4 regions of the Clostridium sp. AWRP genome follow, and region 3 is predicted to be linked to each of the others. Evidence: riboswitches for the same ligand, from Rfam matches in the RefSeq annotation. Region 3 holds a riboswitch; each other region holds the start of a gene.
The links. A riboswitch is a leader RNA that binds a small molecule or an ion and turns the genes downstream of it on or off. The one in region 3 is predicted to bind cobalamin.
Positions count from the first base shown of each region.

Region 1: linked by a shared signal. The riboswitch ahead of hemA (glutamyl-tRNA reductase) and the one ahead of DMR38_RS11580 (cell surface protein) in region 3 are both predicted to bind cobalamin.
Region 2: linked by a shared signal. The riboswitch ahead of DMR38_RS16010 (cobyric acid synthase) and the one ahead of DMR38_RS11580 (cell surface protein) in region 3 are both predicted to bind cobalamin.
Region 4: linked by a shared signal. The riboswitch ahead of DMR38_RS02640 (ABC transporter substrate-binding protein) and the one ahead of DMR38_RS11580 (cell surface protein) in region 3 are both predicted to bind cobalamin.

Region 1 covers NZ_CP029758.2:408,322-413,408, forward strand. The annotation lists gene DMR38_RS01885 (glycosyltransferase family 39 protein) at 1-1,821, shown strand, start outside; cobalamin riboswitch at 2,137-2,316, shown strand; gene hemA (glutamyl-tRNA reductase) at 2,474-3,670, shown strand; gene hemL (glutamate-1-semialdehyde 2,1-aminomutase) at 3,699-4,973, shown strand.
Region 2 covers NZ_CP029758.2:3,467,327-3,472,413, reverse strand. The annotation lists gene DMR38_RS16030 (PLP-dependent aminotransferase family protein) at 1-1,130, shown strand, start outside; gene DMR38_RS16025 (NUDIX hydrolase) at 1,130-1,678, shown strand; gene DMR38_RS16020 (energy-coupling factor transporter transmembrane component T) at 1,778-2,584, shown strand; gene DMR38_RS16015 (ABC transporter ATP-binding protein) at 2,581-3,306, shown strand; cobalamin riboswitch at 3,418-3,591, shown strand; gene DMR38_RS16010 (cobyric acid synthase) at 3,765-5,087, shown strand, end outside.
Region 3 covers NZ_CP029758.2:2,514,935-2,520,021, reverse strand. The annotation lists gene DMR38_RS11585 (cell surface protein) at 1-1,839, shown strand, start outside; cobalamin riboswitch at 1,937-2,121, shown strand; gene DMR38_RS11580 (cell surface protein) at 2,347-5,087, shown strand, end outside.
Region 4 covers NZ_CP029758.2:579,350-584,436, reverse strand. The annotation lists gene DMR38_RS02645 (iron ABC transporter permease) at 1-728, opposite strand, end outside; gene DMR38_RS02640 (ABC transporter substrate-binding protein) at 754-1,704, opposite strand; cobalamin riboswitch at 1,803-1,982, opposite strand; gene DMR38_RS02635 (YARHG domain-containing protein) at 2,077-2,859, opposite strand; gene DMR38_RS02630 (hypothetical protein) at 2,872-3,927, opposite strand; gene DMR38_RS02625 (GTPase domain-containing protein) at 3,930-5,087, opposite strand, start outside.

The DNA.
Region 1 (5,087 bases), 2.1 Mb from region 3:
CTTGCAATAACACCAGTTTTTGTATCAACCAGCAGGAATAATACTATAGACAATCTATTAATTGTGACATTACTTTTTGCCTGCCTATTTTTATCCAAAGCTGCTGAAAAAGGCAAGCTTAAATATCTAATAATAAGTTTGGTTCTTGTAGGATTAGGGTTTAATATAAAAATGCTTCAGGCGTATATGATAGCTCCTGCTCTATATATAACTTATTTGATTTCTTCAGCTGTACCTGTAAAACAAAGAATAAAACACTTGATTATAAGTACACTTATTCTTGGAGTAATATCTTTATCATGGGCAATAGCAGTTGACTTGATTCCATCACAAAACAGACCTTTTGTAGGAAGCAGCACAAATAACACTGTTACTGAACTTATATTTGGACATAATGGACTGGAGAGACTTAGCAGTACTAATGGTGGTATGGGTAGAGGAGCATCAGGAAAGGGAAGAAATCCTCAATCTAAAGAATTTAGAAGTGGTTTCAGCAAAAATCAAGCAAATTCACAAAGTGGAAACAGTAATGTTCCTGGTGCAATGATACCTCTACAAAATTCGGAAAATTCTTCCAAAGGTCCACAAGGAGGTCCGGGAGGTCAGAATACACAAGGCAATTCCCAAAATCAAGGTGGTGGACCTGGCGGATCAAATGGACTTTCAGGAAGCTTTGGAGGACAGACAACAGCAGGTGTTACTAGATTATTTTCTAAAAATGTTTTGTCAGACCAGATAGTTTGGTTTTTACCTTTAGCTATATTTGGACTTGCTGCAGCTGTAATAGTAGAAAAGCTTAAATTTCCATTTGATAATAAGAAAAAATTAGGGGTAACATTATGGGCATTATGGCTGATACCTGAATTCATATATTTCAGCTGTACTAAAGGATTGTTTCATCCATATTATTTAAGTATGATGGCCCCTCCAATTGCAGCTTTATGTGGAATAGGACTTACTTCAATGTGGAAGCTATATAAGGAAGGCAGTATAAAATCATGGATAATGCCTGTAGCATTTATTGTAGAAGGATTGGTACATCTTTTGATGTTATCTTATTTTACTACTATATCCACTATTATAAAATCTATAATTATAGCAGCTATCATATTGTGTTTTGCATCTTCTGCACTGCTTATAATATACAGATTAGTCAAGAAAGGAAATTTGGAACAAGGTAATAATGAAGGGTTTGCTAAAATATTTGGAGCACTTGCACTTGTAGGAATTTTAGTAACACCTGCTATCGGCTCTGCTGCTGCTATAACTCACAGCTTGAGTTCTTTGCCTGCTGCAGGATTGGAGCTTTTATCAAATGGAAAATCGAACAATTTCATGATGATGGATGGACAGAATAGCAGTAGGAATTCAAAGCTTATAAAATTCCTTGAAAGTCATACTTCAAATGAAAAATATGCTCTTGTAGTTTCAAGTTCTGCTTCTGCTGAAGATATAATAATTGAAAGCGGCAAAAGCGTAATGGCTCTTGGAGGTTTCTCAGGATCTGACAAGATACTTTCTCTTGATCAATTTAAACAAATGGTTAAAAAAGGTGAGGTGAGATATGTACTTACAGGAGGTATGGGAGGAAGAGATTCTCAGGATATAATGAATTGGATTCAGAAAAATGGCAAAGCTGTTTCAACTACTGAATGGAAAGATACTACTAATTCTCAAGCTCAAAAAAGTGAAAGTTCTACTAATAATACTGCTAATAGTGAAATAGATAGTAACTCAACAAGAAACAGCAACTTACATTTTCAAGGAATGGGCCGCATGGACAATGAAACACTGTATGATTTAAAAGGCACTGTAAAATAGAGGTAGAGTTTCTAAACAAAAAAATAAACTTATACTCCGGATATTTTTAATAATTAAAAATTAAGAGTTAAGAATTAATAGTTATGGATGATTTTCTTCCGTTAGTACTTCAGAAAATATGAAACATAGCATCACTTATCCAAAGATTCAATAAGTTTCAAATTTAAAATTTTTCGCAGCGTAGAGGAGAAAAATTCACCTTTACTATTCATTCTTAATTATCAATTCTTAACTTAAAAATATGATTGTGTATAAGTTGATTCTTTTTATGATAATGTTATAATTAAAATGAAAATTAATGTTGTAAAATAAAATTTAATAAATAATAGTATAGGTTTAATTATATTTAATTAAAAGGGAATCAGGTAAAAATCCTGAACTATCTTGTAGCTGTATTAGGTGAATTTAAGTAGGACAAGCCACTTGTAAATAGGGAAGGCGTACTTAGATGATGAAGCTTAAGTCAGAAGACCTGCCTATATAATAGGCCATTAACTCTACAAGTGATAGGGGGCATTGTAATAAATAAAGCATTTATTACTTATGTTTTATGTGTGAATACCTTTTAACACTTAGTTAAAAGGTTTTTTAGGTATATAGTAAAGTTATATTTTAATTATAATAATATAGTTGTAATATTGGAGTTGATAAAATGATACAACTTATAGGGGTAAAAAGTGAATGTGATATTGAAATAAGGCAAAGGTTCTCTATTGTATCGTCAAAATTAGAAAATAAGTTAAAGAATGTTTATAAAATTACGGGAAACGTTTTAATTTTGAGTACTTGTAACAGAACAGAAATATATGTGGATTCTAATACACAAGGGGAAGAAATAATAAATGCTGTATTTAATGCTTTAGGTTGGAGTATAGAACTTACTACATATACCTTCTATGCAAAGAATAAAGATGCTATTAAGCATTTAATGGAAGTAAGTTGTGGTTTCCATTCTAAAATTTTGGGAGAAGATCAAATTTTAGGACAAATTAAGACTGCATATAATATGGCATTAAAAGCTAAGACTATAAAAGGACAGCTTCAGAGGCTATTTCAGAATGCAATAACTTGTGGTAAGAAGTTTAAGAATGACTGTGAAATGTATAAAATACCTGTATCTGTACCATCAATAGCTGTTAAAGAGGCAGAAAAGAGCAAAGTAAAAAGGTATATGGTAATTGGGTTTGGAGAAATAGGAAAGCTTGTACTCAAATATTTAGCTGGTTTGAATACTGAAATTGTATATATCGTAGTGCGTGATTTGAATAAAGTTAAAGACTTATATGAAAATTGTAATTGGATTAAGTTTATAACTTTTAAAGAAAGAAAAGCTTATTATAGCAATGTGGATTGTATTATAAGCTGTACTTCTGCACCTCATGCTGTAGTCTACAAAGAAGAACTTCCTAAAAAGAAATTTCTCATATTTGATCTTGCAGTACCTAAAGATGTAGATGCAGATGTATTAACTCTTCCGGATGTAAAAGTATATGACATAGATAATATAAGTAGCATTGATGAAAATAATAAGATTATGCGAAAAGAAAAGATGGAAAAGTACAGGTATATCATCAAGGAATATATAGATGAATTCATAAAATGGCAGTCCTTAGATGAGCTTTCACCGGAAATACAGAAGATGAAAAATTTCGGAAGTGAAATATGTGAAAAGAGAATAGAGACTTTTAAAAATAAAAGGTATACAAAGGATAATGAAGTACTCGTACAAACTATGATACAGAGTACAGCCAAAGTTTATATAAACAGGGCTATAGATGTATTAAAAGAAGCAAAACTTCAAGGAAAAGAAGATGAATATTTAAAGCTTATAAATAAAATATTCTGTTAATGATGAAGAAATGGAGATGTAAAACTTAATGAGAAATGATGATATATTTAATGAATCTAAATTATACATGCCAGGAGGAGTAAATAGTCCTGTTAGAGCATTTAAAGATGTGCCATTGAATCCACCTGTTATAAAGAGGGGAAAAGGAGCTTATATCTATGATGAAGATGATAATAAATACATAGATTTTGTATGTTCCTGGGGCCCTATGATTTTGGGACACTGTGATGATGATGTGGTAAAGGCTATAAAGGACACGAGTGAAAATGCTATATCTTTTGGTGCTACTACAGAGCTTGAATTGGAGCTCGCAAAATATGTATGTACTACTTTGGATAATGTAGAAATGCTTAGAATGGTAAATTCAGGAACAGAAGCAACTATGAGTGCAGTAAAGCTTGCTAGGGGATGTACTGGAAAAAATAAGATAATAAAATTTGCAGGCTGTTATCACGGCCATTTTGATGATTTTTTAGTAGAAGCAGGTTCTGGAGTCATGACAGAAGGAATTCCGGGAAGTGCTGGAGTTCCTGAAGACAGTGTAAAAAATACTCTAATAGCTAAATATAATGATCTTTCTAGTGTGGAGAAAATTTTTGAGAAACATGGCAAAGATATTGCAGCAATTATAGTGGAACCAGTAGCAGGAAATATGGGGGTAATTCCTGGAGATGCCAGTTTCTTAAAGGGGCTTCGCAGTATTTGTGATAAAAATGGAAGCTTGCTTATTTTTGATGAAGTAATGAGTGGATTTAGAGTGGCCTATAAAGGTGCTCAGAGCATTTATGGAATAAAACCAGATATAACTACTTTTGCAAAAATTATAGGAGGAGGTCTTCCTTGTGGTGCCTACGGCGGTAGAAAAGAAATTATGGAGAAACTTTCACCAATGGGACCTGTTTATCAGGCAGGAACGATGTCCGGAAATCCTCTTGTAATGGCTGCAGGAATTGCAACTTTAAAGAAATTACATGACAATCCTGATTACTATGAACATCTTGAAAAATTAGGTGCAAAATTGGAACAGGGAATAAAAGATGTAGCAAAAAAGAAGGACATAAATGTTGTAGTAAATAGGTGCGGAGCAATGTTTGCTATATTCTTTACTAAAGATTCAGAAGTTAGAAATTATGAAGATGCTAAAAAATGTGATACTGCTCTTTTTGCGAAGTATTTTCAACATATGATAAGCAAAGGCATTTATATTGCTCCTTCTCAATTTGAAGCTGTATTTTTAAATGTAAAGCATACTGAAGGGAATATTGATAAATTCTTAGAGGCATTTAGTACGTTTGAAGCCTAAAGTGTAGATTACTAAACAAAAAATAAATTTATGCTCCGAATATTTTTACAAACACAAACACGTTAAATATTTTAATAAGCCTAAGTAAAAAATTCTAAAAAAGCTAAGAACTTT
Region 2 (5,087 bases), 950 kb from region 3:
TAGTAAAACATGAAGCAAAATGGGAAAAAGGAATGATATCCTTTAAAAGTATAGCCCCTGATGAAAAACTTTTTAATGTAGATGAATTTAAAAAAGCTTTTTTAAATCGTATGTCTATAGAAGGAGAAAAAGTGTTGAATTATGGATATGCTAAAGGTTATAGACCCCTTATTCAATATTTGCTTAAATATATGGAAAGTAAAGGAGTTTGTACAAAGGAAAAGGATATACTCATAACAAATGGATTTACAGAAGGATTTGATTTAATATTATCTTGCCTTACAGACAGGGGAGACAAGATACTGTGTGAAAATCCAACTCATAATACTGCAATTAAAATTATGAAACTACATGGACTCAATATAACTGGAGTAAAAGTTGAAAAAGATGGAGTATGTTTAAAAGATCTTAGTAAAGAGCTGAAAAAAAATAAATTTAGAATATCATATTTTATTCCATCCTATCAAAATCCTACAGGTATTGTCATGCCTCCTGAAAATAGGGTGAAATTATATAATATACTTAAAAGTTATAATGTTCCTATAATTGAAGATGGATTTAATGAAGAACTTAGGTATTCAGGAACACATGTAGCACCTATAGCTGCGTTTAGCGGCAGTGGAAATAGTATCCTATATATAGGAAGCTTTTCAAAGGTGTTGTTTCCTGGAATAAGGATAGGATGGATACTTGCGGATAAAGTGCTTATAAACTATTTAGAGAGTTGTAAAAGAGCTAGAAATATTCACACTTCTTCTTTAGATCAGGCAATTTTTTATGATTACTTAAATCAGGGAAATTTTGAAAAGTACATAAAGAAAGCTCGAAGAGTATATAAGGAAAAATATGAATTCACCTTAAAATGTGCAAGAGAGTATATTCCTTGTGAAGATATATTTGGTGAGGGTGGAATGCATATATTTATAAAGCTAAAGAATATAAGTTCCAGAAAGCTTTTAGAAAGATGCTGTAAGAGAGGAGTAATATTTACTCCTGGTGATGTATTTTATGTAAATGATGAGGGATATGATACCTTTAGGCTTGGATTTTCAAGAGTAAGTGAAGAAGATATTAAAAAGGGAATTATGATAATAGGTCAGGAGACCAAAAAAATAGGAGGATGGGATTGATGAAAAAAATATCGGAAAAAACACTGTATAAAGGAAAGTGGATTCAATTACAGGAAATAACTTATAAGGGAAAAAATAATGAGGACTTAAAGTGGGAAAGAATAAAAAGAACCAATACTACAAATACAGTAGTAATAATTAGCAAGCTTGTACCATCTAATAAGTATATATTTATCAAACAATATAGACCTGCTATAGATAAATACGTTATTGGATTTCCAGCAGGCCTTGTTGAAGGGGATAATATAGTCGAAAATGCACTACGAGAGTTGGAGGAGGAAACTGGATATAAGGGAGAAGTAAAATCAATGAGTCCTTTGCTTTATTCAAATCCTGCACTTTTAACAGATAAAGTTACATTAGCAAGGGTTGATATATATGAAGATTTAATTGAAAATCAAATTCCTATACAGAAATTGGAGCCAGAGGAAGATATACAGGTAATTGCACTTCACAGAGAACAACTTAAAGATTTTTTAATTAAGGAACAGAAAAGTGGAACTGCCATAGGAATGGGTGTATGGTATGTTTTTTATGGATTAAGCTAACAAGAATATTTTTTATTTAATTGAATAATAATCGTTAGTATGATATATTTTTAACAAGGAAGTGAGAAAATTAAAAAATTAGAATTGAAGGTGTAATTTATGGAGGATTGGCTTTTTAAAAAAGATGAATACGTTCCCGAAGAGGATAAAGATAAATTTATAGATAAAAGTATATTTTCTATATTACATCTATTATCCCTTATTAAAAGAAACAATAAAGTAAATAATAGCTTTATGTACAATTTAAATCCTATGTTAAAACTTTCCTTTACTATTTTAAATATATTATTTTTATCATTGTCTAAAAATTTTACTTATGTAATGCTTGTAGATGTTTATTTTCTACTAATTTTAAGTTTTTTGGATGTTCAAGATATAAAAAAAATACTCCTTTTAAGCATTTCTATTCCATTTTTTACATTTATAATGCTCATACCTTCTATATTTATGGGGAACATTAGAAATAGTGAAATGCTTTTACTAAAAGTAGTTGGTACTATAATTTCAATAAATGTTTTATCTTATACAACTAAATGGCATGACATAACTAAGGCGCTAAAGATGTTTTTTATACCGGACATATTTATTTTGGTATTTGACATAACTTTAAAATACATTTATATATTAGGTGAATTTTCTTTGGACATGTTTTATGCACTAAAGCTTAGATCTATAGGAAAAAATAGTAAAAAATATTCTTCTATTTCAAAGATAATTGGAAGTTTATTTTTAAAATCAAAAGAAATGGGAGATGAAATGTATTGTGCTATGGAATGCAGGGGATTTACAGGAGAGTATGTGTCTCACAAAAAATTTAAATTTAAGTTTTTTGATCTAATATATTTAATAGTTAATGTACTTATCATAACTATGTATTTTTACATATCTAGGGTGGGATTAAGATGATAAAAATTGAGGACGCTTTTTTTAAATATAAAGATAATGAAGTATTAAAAGATATAAATGTAACTATAGAACGAGGAGAATCCATAGCACTTATAGGTGCAAATGGAAGCGGTAAGTCTACCTTCTTAAAATTATTAAATGGAGTGGTATTTCCCACAAAGGGAAATTACTATTTTGATGATGTGAAAATATGCAAAAATGAATTGGAAAAAGGTAATTTCTCAAAGAAGTTTCATAAAAAAGTTGGATTTGTATTCCAAAACTCCGATGCACAACTTTTTTGCTCTAGCGTATACGAGGAAATTGCTTTTGGACCAAGGCAAATGGGAATGGATGAAGATGAAGTAAATAAAAGGGTAAATGACTGTCTAGAACTTTTAAATGTGAAAGATTTAGAAAACAGGGAGCCCTATAACATAAGTGGCGGAGAAAAGAAGAGAGTGGCTATAGCTGCTGTACTTGCTCTCAATCCTGAAGTCCTGGTTTTAGATGAACCTATGAGTGGGATAGACCCTAAGGGAAAGAAATTCTTAAATGATCTTTTTATCAAATTAAATAAAGCAGGGAAAACCATAATATGTTCAACACATGATTTTGAATATGTTAATGGACTTTTTAAACGAGTTCTCGTATTTTCTGAAGATCATAATATAATAAGGGACGACTCTTACAACAACGTAATGGAAGATAGTGAGTTTTTAGTAAAATATAATATCAAATAATGTTATTAACTGTAATACTTTAGAATTACATGAAATTTTTATTTATTTTATGTAATATATTGGATATTTAAAGTTGACATAAAACTATAATTATAATAAACTTAGAGTATAAATTGAATAGAAGACTCAGGTGCCTTTATAGGTGAAAAGGGAATGCGGTTAAACTCCGCAGCAGCCCCCGCTACTGTATTTGATGATGAACTTTAGTTACCACTCTTAAAAGAGGAAGGTTAAAGTAAATATGAATCATAAGCCAGGAGACCTGCCTGATTGTCATTATGCTTTCGGAGGGAGAGAAACTTTTAGTGTGGTTAACCTCAGCTTAAGTTGAGGTTTTTATGTTAAAGGCAGTTAGCTTTCTAAGGCTTACTGCCTTTTGGCTTTGATATAGATATGTGTGTATTAATTAAAAGTAAACTTTTTATTATATTTAGGAAGTTTTGGAAGGAGTATTTGTTATGGCAAAAATTATGATTCAGGGAACAGGTTCTTCTGTAGGAAAAAGTATAATTGTTTCAGCCCTTTGTAGAATATTTAAACAAGATGGTTATTCAGTATGTCCTTTTAAATCTCAAAATATGTCATTAAATTCTTATATAACATTAGATGGCAAAGAAATGGGACGGGCTCAGGTACTTCAGGCTTATGCAGCTGGATTGCAGCCGGAAGCATATATGAACCCTATATTGTTAAAACCAACTTCAGATAAAAAATGTCAAATTATAGTTAACGGAAAAGTGTATGGCAACAGCACTGCTATGCAGTATCATAATTTGAAGCTGGAATTTAGGGATATGCTTAAAGAACACTTTGAAAAGATGGAGAAGAAATTTGACATAATAGTAATGGAAGGTGCAGGAAGTCCTGCAGAAATAAATTTAAGAGATAGAGACATTGTGAATATGGGTATGGCAGAATCAGTAGATGCACCAGTACTTTTAGCAGGAGACATAGACAAAGGAGGAGTATTTGCATCCATTGCAGGAACAATGCTGCTTTTTACAGAAGATGAGAAAAAAAGAGTAAAGGGTACTATAATAAATAAATTTAGAGGAGACAAAGATATACTGGAGCCCGGACTTAAGATGCTTGAGGATATAGTAAAGGTACCTTGCCTTGGTGTTATACCTCATTTTAGATTGGCTCTTGAGGATGAAGATGGAGCTGTAGAATTTAATAAAAAAGTTACAGCACCTATTGACATAGCTGTAATAAAGCTGCCTCATATATCTAATTTTACAGATTTAGATGCACTTAAAAGTGAAGAAGACGTTTCCGTAAGATTTATAACATCTGTAGAAGAGTTTGGAAATCCGGACTTAGTAATTATTCCAGGAAGTAAAAATACTATAGAAGATTTACTTAAAATTAGACAGTGCGGCCTTGAAAAACGTATAAAAGAATATAGTAAAACTGGACTTGTCATAGGACTGTGCGGTGGATATCAAATGCTTGGTAAAGTTATAGAAGATCCTTATGGAGTGGAGACAGATGTAGGAAAAGTAGAAGGCATAGGGCTTTTAGACATAGAAACTATATTTGAAAAAGAAAAAGTTACAACCAGAGTAAATGCAAAAAGCGAAATTGACTTCCCAATGAAAAGGGATAGTGAATCATTAACTAATAGAAGATTGGATGTATATGGATATGAAATACATATGGGAATATGTAAGTATGGAAAAGATGCAAGACCATTATTTAATATAACTGATAAAAATGGTGAAAAGGTTGACACAGAAGATGGTGCCATAAATATGTCAGGGAATGTAATTGGATCTTAT
Region 3 (5,087 bases):
CCTGGAACTGAACCTATTAAGAATACAGATGATTGTCTTAAAACGACGGCAACTTTTAAGGTAGTTCCGGAATTTGGTAAAGATGCCGATTTAATAAGCAAGTATAATGTTACTTGTGATGGAAATGTATTTTTTGATGCACCAACTATAGGAAATGTACCTATAAGTATTGATTCCAGTAAATTAAAAATAAATTATACTCCAAATGAAGATTACCAGTTTATACTTGGCAAAGTAATTCCATCTACTGCCAAGCTTCTTGACAATGGTGCGGCAGCACTTACACAGGATGTGGAAAAACAGCAGGTAGAAAATGCAAAGGAAGTAGAAAATATACTTTATGATAAGTTAAAGATAGCACAGGGGGATGTACCAGAGTTTACATGGGATGGAAATAAAGCAGCTGCACCTGGAATGGAAGGTACAGTTGTATTAAATGATTATGTGTGGGAAGTATTTTCATCAGCCCGTTCCGGATATACAGGTGTAAGGAAAGGATTTTATGATGACTGGTTCAAGAATATACAAAATGGACTGGAAAAAATGAAAGAGGCAGGGATAGCAGCCGGGGATGTAAAGATGACCGAGTGGGAAAAGTTAGTACTTGCAATTACTGCTATAGGATATGACCCAAGAGATATAAAATCCTATAATTTATTGGATATTATATCAAATAAAAATTATTTAGAAGTATCTCCGGAATATTTTACGCCGCAGTATGATGTTTATGCATTAACTTCTTATAATTATATGGACTTCATTCCTAACGATGGAAAACATATTAGTAAAGATGATATAGAAAAAAATATACATGTATGGGCAAAAAATGCACTTGGGTCAAAAGGTGCAGATGGATCTGTAGTAGCAGAAAATACTGCCCCTGATATGTGGACTATGGCGCTGCAGCCAATTGCAGCATATTATAATCCCAATGCAAAAGAAGGAGACAAGTATTATGATGTAAAACAGGCTATGGACCATGCATTTGCTCAATTTTCAAATGCCCAGACTTATAAGGGTTCTTTTTGGGGTGGCTTTGTAAATACTGATGGTACATTTGATTTAAATAACCCATGGACAAACGCCCAGGTGTACATGACACTTGGAATGGCCAAGGCTAATGTTTTTGATAAGGAATATATAAAAGATGGTAAGACTATATTTGATGCTATACTTGAAGGATTTGATGCCAAAAATAAAACTACCCAATATGACAATTTAACCTATGATCCAGTGCAGATATGCAGAGGAATAGATTCACTTGTAAGGGATTATGAAGGAAGAAACTCAATATTTGACTGTACAGATGTTAAGAATTCTACAGTGCCTGTAAATAATGCCATAGCAGCACTGCCAAATGTGGATAAGCTTACTTCAGCAGATAAAGACAAAGTTGATGGGGTAGAAAAATCGTATGATGCCTTAAGTGATGCGCAAAAATCATCCATGAAGCAGGAAACAGTGGGCAAGTTAACTGCAGCAGAGAAAAAGGTATCAGGATCACAGGGTGAAACAAAACCAATAAAGATAACTAATTTGACAAAGGACAGTTCATTTAAATTGGGCAATGATGCAAAGGTATCTGTAAAGGCAGAAAATAATTCTGGTAAGGACAAGGATACATCGCTATTAGTAGCGCTATATGATGGAAGCGATAAATTTGTGAAATATGTATGCGGCAAGCAGACGATTAAAGATGGAGATTCATCTATTTTAACGGGTATTATGAAGCTTCCAGAAGAGGGAATATATAAATTGAAGGCATTTGTATGGGACAGCCTTGAAAATATGAATCCTCTCTCAGATATTATAGATATACCTGTTCAGTCAAATAAATAAAACTTATTTACGAGTAGTCAACATTATTTTCATAAATATGAAAATAATGTTGACTACTTAAAATTTATGTTTTATACTTAACATAAAAGTAATAAAAATTTAATATTTAGTATTAGGTGCTGTAAAATATAACAGTTAAAAGGGAAAGTGTAATAAACACTGCAGCCCACCGTTACTGTATGGAGGATGAAACCTTAGTTATGTCACTGGAATTATATCTGGGAAGACAAGGGAGTAAGATGAATCTGAGCCAGGAAACCTGCCTGATATGTTATTAATTCTTTCGGGGGGAAGATAAGTACTATAATTATGTCGTTGTATTATGTGTAAACAATTACGTTAAGATATAAAAAAGGAAGGCCCTTTAAGGACTTTCCTTTTTTTTCTTAGGGAAAAAACTCCTTCTGTTATTAAAGAAGGAGTTTTTTATTTTAGGGAATAAATGTATTTGATTTACACATATTTAAATACTACAAATTATTATTTTAATTTAGAAAGGGGTAAAAAATGAAAAAACTTTGGAAGAAAATGAATTTGGTGATAGTATTGCTATTTACGTTAACAATATTTGCGCCTTACTCAGCTCTGGCGGCAGATGTAACAACATCCACACCGTCTTTGATTCAGAACACAGAAGAAAATTACACTATTAGTTCAGTAGAAGACCTGAATAAATTTAGAGAGGATATTGACAATGGAGTAAATTATCTAGGGAAGAAGGTTATTCTGACACAGGATATTGATATCGCCAAATCAGATGTACCTTTAAAATCTTTTACTACTAATAAAGGCTTTGATGGTACTTTTGATGGCAAGTTTTACACCATAAGCAATTATACAGATTCAAAGTCAGGTTTATTTGGAATTGTAGACAAAGATGGTATTGTAGAAAATGTGAGAATTGATGCTAATGTAACTACTAAAAATTCAACTATAAAAGCTAATGGTAGTTCAAATTATGGATTAATTGCTAATGAAGCTGGGGGTACGATTGCCTGCTGTTCTTCAACAGGAACAATTACAGATACAACAACGGATGTTTTTGTTATAGCAGGAATTGTTGGCAATGATGATTTATATAGATTGGTAGGTGGGAAAAATGTAGACACACCTGGAACTTTGAAGGATTGTTATAGCAATGTGACTTTTGACAATGAAGTAAAAAATGAAGAATATTCTGTGGTACGTTCAGGAATTTGTCGACAAAGTGGTGAGAAGATAGATCACTGTTATTTCTATGGAAAATTTATAGGAAATGATGGAGGATATACCGGTGATGGCTGCCCAATTGTGAGCGATACTTACTATAATATGAACACTAAAGTTACAACAATGCCAGAGAACTGTGCATATGATAAAGATATATTAGGAACTAAATTTTTTTGCGCTAATGATTCAAAAGGCTATACTACTGAAGAAATGAAAAATAAAGATACGTATACTAAACTGGGGTTTGATTTTGATAAAACCTGGAAAATTGATTCGTCTATAAATGGTGGATATCCTTATTTAAATTCTGAAAATACAGGTACAGATAAAGTAGCAACTAAAATACCTGTGGATATCCAGGTGACAGCTGAGGATAGAACTTATGATCCTGCTAAGAGTTCCGATGAAAATATTAAAACAAAAATAGACTCTATAAAAGTAATTGCTGAATCTGATGAGAACGCAAATTTGATAAGTCAGTATGATGTTAAGGCCGTCTATAGTGGAGATGCAGTTTTTAATGCACTTACTATTGGAACTGTACCTGTAAGTATTGATGTCAGTAAATTGAAAATTACATATAATTCAAATGATGATTATCAATTTATATTAGGTAAAGTTCTGCCCGCATCTGCTAAATTAAATGATGATGGGGCACCAGGACCTACACTAGATCAGCAAAAGAAGCAGATTGAAGATGCAAAAAAGGCAGAAGATATACTTTATAACAAATTAAAAATGGCACAGGGAGACGTGCCAGAGTTCACCTGGAGCGGAAATAAAGCTGCTGTACCTGGAGTTGAAGGTACTATTGAATTAAATGATTATGTATGGGAAGTATTTTCATCAGCACGTTCCGGATATACAGGTGTGAGAAAAGGATTTTATGATGACTGGTTTAAAAGTATACAAACTGGTTTGCAGAAAATGAAAGATGCAGGGATAACTCCTGGAGATGTGAAGATGACAGAATGGGAAAAATTAGTTCTAGCAATTACTGCCATAGGTTATGATGCAAGAGATATAAAGGCCTATGATTTAATAGATATAATTTCAAATAAAGATTATTTAAAAGTATCGCCTGAATATTTTACACCTCAGTATGACATTTACGCATTAACTTCATATAATTATATTAATTCTATACCAAAAGATGGAAAACATATTACTAGTGAGGATATAGATAAAGAAATACACGACTGGGCTAAGAATGCGCTTGGAACAAAAGGTGCAGATGGATCTGAAGTAGTATCCAATGCAGTATCTGATATGTGGACTATGCAATCTCAGCCAATTGCAGCTTACTATAACCCTGATGCAAAAGAAGGGGACAAGTACTATGATGTGAAACAGGCTATGGATCATGTATTTGCACAATTTTCAAATGCCCAGAGCTACAGAGGTTCTTTCTGGGGAGGTTTTAAAAATAATGGCATACCAGATTATAATAACGCATGGACCAATGCACAAGTATATATGACACTAGGAATGGCAAATCAAAATATATTTGATAAGAGATATGTTAAATGTGGTAAGACTGTTTTAGATGGTGTACTTGAGAAATTTGACCTTGAAAAAGGAACTACTGTCTTTGATAATTCAAGTTATGAACCGGCACAAATATGTCGTGGATTGGACTCACTTATAAGGACAGCTGAAGGAAGAAATTCTATATTTGACTGTACAGATGTGAAGAATTCCACAGTACCTGTAAATAATGCTGTAGCAGCACTGCCAGATGTAGACAAGCTTACTTCAACCGATAAAGACAAAGTTGATGGGGTAGAAAAATTGTATGATGCTTTAAGTGATGCACAAAAATCATCCATGAAGCAGGAGACAGTGGACAAGTTAACTGCATCAGAGAAAAAGGTATCAGGATCTCAAGATGAAACAAAATCAATAAAGATAACTAATATGACAAAGGACAGTTCGTTTAAATTGGATAATGATGCGAAAGTATCTGTAAAGGCAGAAAATAATTCGGGTAAGGAGCAGGATGCATCGCTGATAGTAGCATTATATGATGGAAGTAATAA
Region 4 (5,087 bases), 1.9 Mb from region 3:
CTTTTAGCAGTATCATCCCCTGTAAGCATTATATTTAGATCTCTTGAAAATAAAAGTATTATAATTATACCCAGGAATATGAAAGGTATCAACATCAATATTTGATTATAAGTTGCTGCAGAAACACTTCCCATTGTCCAAAAAACAATTTTTTCAACCTGCTGCCTGTTAAATACCATTATTATAGATATTATTGAAGATAAAAGGAAACTCACAGAAACACCTGCCAGAAGCAGTGTAGTTGGTGGTATCTTGTTTTTTACCCTGGCTATGTTATAAACCAAAACAGTAGTTGCAATAGACCCTACAAAAGCCATCATAGTAATAGCTGTAGACCCTAAAAGCAAAGTATCTAGCTGCAGCATAAATCCAATTGCAGCTCCAAGAGCAGCCCCTGAAGATACTCCAAGTACGTAAGGATCTGCCATTGGATTTTTAAATATTGCCTGAAAGGATGCACCTACTACTGATAATCCCATTCCAACTAATGCTGAAGTTATTATCCTTGGTAAACGTATCTGTAATATTATGAGAATGTGATTTTGTGATATTCCTATTGTAGAAACTAAACTTCCCACAATAGGTACTTTACTTAGTATCACATATAGTGTTTCCTTGAAGGATATGTCTGCAGAGCCAAGCATAGCTGATATTACTGCCGAAAAAAATAATATTACTATGCAAATGCAAAAAAACAACTTAAAATGCTTTTTCCGGGAAAATTTCATAAGCACATTCCTCTCTTATATATACTTAAAATGCTTCAGGATGAATTATCTTTGCCAGAGCTTCTAACCCATCTGCAAGTCTAGGTCCCTGTCTGCTTATAATATCTTCATCAATTTCGAAAAGTTTATTTTTCTTTACAGCATCCAAATCTTTATAACCCTTTGTAGCCTTAATTCCATTTTTACTATTAAATTTATTGGAACATATAAGTATATCAGGATTTTTTTCAACAAGTTTTTCAAGACTGTAATTCCAACCTGTAACATCAGAAGCAGCATTTTTGCCTCCTGCCATTTCAATCATCTTGCCTATAAAAGTATCTTTTCCTGCAGTAAAATCACCACTTGTACCATAACTTACCACATAATATACTGTAGGGGTACCCTTTCCTTTTATCTTTTCTTGTACAATTTTAACCTTTGCTTTCATATTTGAAACTATACTATATGCCTTTTTATTAGCGTTCACTATTTTTCCTATATTTTCTATATTATTATAAGTATTTTCAAAGCTTTCATTTTTTGAAATAGTTAAAACCTTTATATTAAGCTGCTGCAGCTTTTTTAAAATGTCCGGTTTAGTTAAATTAGAAGCTATTACCACATCAGGTTTAAGTTCAACAATTTTTTCAACACTTGGGTCAGTTATAGTACCAACAGATGGTATTTTAGAAGCTTGTGTAGGGTACGTGCAAAAATCAGTTCTACCTACCAAAACATTTTGTTTGTTTAATGCATAGATTGTTTCTGTAACATTAGGAGATAAGGATACCACCTTCTTAGGCTCACTTTGAATTGTAATTTCCGTATTAGTTGAATCTTTTAATTTTAAAGGATAAGTGGTATTTTTAATAGATTCACTTTTACTGCTGCTGTCTGTATTAGAATTGCTTGTATTAGATGCTCCACATCCCGCCAAAAACACCGTAATCGTAATCATAATTAGTAAAATAAATTTTTTGTTACTCTTAAACATTAGTTACTCCCTCCAATTAATTTAACAAACTAAAAAAACTATTACCCATAGATAACAGTTTTTAAGTAAATTATTTTACTTTAAAGCCTATCCACGTAAGCCATCCGTAAATTTTAGGCAGGTCTCCTGGCTCTGATTCATTGCATATTTACGCCTTCCCTGTTCCCAAGTGGCAAATTTATAAATATACTCCTCATTACAGTGGCGGGACCGCATAAGCTCTTCACTTATTTCCCTTTTAAACTTAAAAATCAAGTACCTAAAATTTAATATTAAATTATAGAATAAGTATATCATTTCTCCTATTTTATATCAAATTCTACTTTTTATACCCCGATCATTTTTAGAGAAATAGCCAATCAGTATGCTAGCCTATTTCTTATAATAATCTGCATCATATCCAGGTGATACATATTTTCCACGACCTTCTGCTGTTAATATGACTTTTACATTATGCCTCTCAAGTGCAGAAAGTTCCTTGCCATCATTGGTATACTTAGGATTAGGCTTATACCAGGACTTACTTGCAAAATAACTCTTATATGGTTCTGTAGGAAATGTGTAACCATGCCTTGCAAATATTTCATTTCTAGCAAGTGCCATCTGTTTTTTACTCATACCTTTGAGATCAATACTAGTAAGTGCCCTTGTATTACTGTAAGGTATCACATATTCTCCTGAATTGTTATCTGAACCATTTTCATAATTGTTATTTGAATCGGAAGAAACATTCTGTTTGGATTCCACATTTGAAACATTTTTGCTGGGGCCTTTACTTATAAGTGAGGATATCATCTTAAAGGAAACAACAAATACAATTATAGTTAAGATAGTTATACCTATCATTTTAAAATTCAACGGCCGTTTATCCTTAAGTGGAGTATCACCTAACTCCCGGGTAAATTCCTCTTTATCTTTTCTATCTGTCCTCTTTTGTTCATGAGATGAACTAAAATCAAAAGTATCGCTGTGCTTTAAGCTATCTTCATGCTTTTTATTTTCTTTTTTATAGTCACTATTTTCTTTCCCATAATATTTTGTATTATCATTTTTATCCTCTTCTCCTTCATGTCCCTTTTCCTGTTTTGCACCGCAGTATACACAAAACTTATCATTTTCATTAATCTCCGTACCACATTCTCTACATTTAGCCATCTACTTTCACCTCTAATCTTTATTTAAAAATAACTTCTTGAAAAAATACACTAGATTATGTTTATGTTCAACTTGTTCATTTTCTTTCATACATATAGGGATTTCTTTAATTTCTTCATTTTGAGAAGCTGGGCACAAAATATTATCATACATATCAATCGTAAATCTTTCTCTAGAACAATCATTATCTGCGTTAATAAAAAATTCATTTAAAGCTCTTTCATTTTCTATATTATCCATAACAAAATCTATAAAAACATGATGTTTTTCATCAATTCCTTCAAGATAGAAATTATTATCTGCCATATCAAAAACATATCCTGCTTTTACATCTTGAGTAAGCCTTTTTATGCTTCCTTCAAGGAGAAATTCAATATTTATAAACTCCTTTATCTCAGGCTGTTTCACATAAGTTGTAAAGCCAACTTTTCTCCTTACTGCAAAAGGAAGTGCCCTATACAAGTATTTTAGTATTCCTTTTATAACTTTATCCATATTTTTATTATAAGGAACCACAATATATAGCTTTTTATTAAAAGCAGCTGCATCAAAACAAGCTTTTACCATATTTATAAATGTATTTTTATCTATGGAAGCAGCTAAAAACAAGTCTTCTATAGAGTTAAAAACATCATAAGTTCTATCAATTTTTATTTCTCTCAAACTTTCTATAGAAGTTCCCTTCTCCATATCATAATTTTCTACAAACCCTGAAGCATATATTATTTTTTCAGGATTTTCTATGTATAACTTTCTTTCGCTCTCAGGTATTACGCAGCAGTGAGTAAAATACCTATTCCTTTTTAATGTATAGTCCTTCCCTGCAAAAACTGACTGTCCTATTATAATTTCACCATATCCAGTATTTGCATAAAAAAGTGCCTTAGGATATTTACTTAAATTTTTTTCTCCGGCTAAAAATGCAGGAGCAGCATAAAAGCATAAACTGTGAATAGTATCTTTTATGAATTCATCTTCAAGTCCACTGCTTTTTGCAATAGTATCATAACCTGGAGTACTGCTGAATATTCCTCTTTTTTCCCTAGTATAATACTGCTGCTCTATCATATCTATTTCCTTCCCCCATCCAGATAATTCATTTTATAAAGCAGCCACAAAAAAGGCTCATCCACTCTAATAGGATTTATACTGCTGCTTCTATCTATTTCAAGATGATTGGAATTAGAACCCAGGGAAGATACTGCAAAATAACCTGCAGTTTTAAAGCAAGCATCCACAGCACCTTTAAATGGAGCATCAGCTTTTAATAAAAACTTTCTAACTTCACCATCGATATTTTCAAATTCATTTAAATTAAAAAATCCTTCATGATTGTAATTTTTAAATATATTACTGTTTTCTCCTATATATTCTTCATCCTTTAAATTCTCAAGCATATCACTTTTAGTAACCACTACTGCCGTAGGTATATGCGTTTTTTCTTTAGATTCCTTGGATATAAAGTTTTCAAACAAATACACTATTATATCCTTCGGTTCCTGATACTTTTCCGTAAAGTCACCTTTTTCCCTATTTACAATACTTAACTTTTTCCTCAAAGTCCTCATTTGAAGTGGATCTACAAGAAATATTATTCCATCTGAATTTTTTATATGTTCTGCATGATTTTCCATATAGGTCTTATCTGTCATACCCTCACCTGGTATATCGTAAAAAATCAGAGTCAACGGTGGAATTTTATCTTCTTTAAACTTTAAATTTTCTATTAAAGGTTCTATATGTTGTTTTGGAGTAGGATCGAGCATTAAATTTTTCTCAAAAATTCGCTCTTGATTTTCTCTTATCTCATCATTGTACCCGGAGTTTCCTGCAATGAGAGAGGCACCTATTCTTTCACAAGTATACTTTTCAAGCACATAAAGAAGAGTTGTCATATATACAGATTTTCCTACTTGGGAAGCACCTATAACGGATATAATTTTAGAAGGTCCTCTTCCTGAAGTTATAGGCAAATCATTGTGACAGTAAGGACATAATCTTTCATCTGTACTTGCATCGTATTTATCCTTAATTTCAACTAGTACTTTGTCCACTCTCGTCTTATTTCTTTCAGGAAGTGCTTGACCCTTAACAACGGGATTCATTGGTCCTAAAGTTCCTTTTCCTATCTTTTTATAGTATCTATTAAGAAGCTCATCCTCTACCTTTTCATATTCAGGATCTCCCTTTTCCGAGTGAGAAGCCCTAAATACCACATGATCTGATTT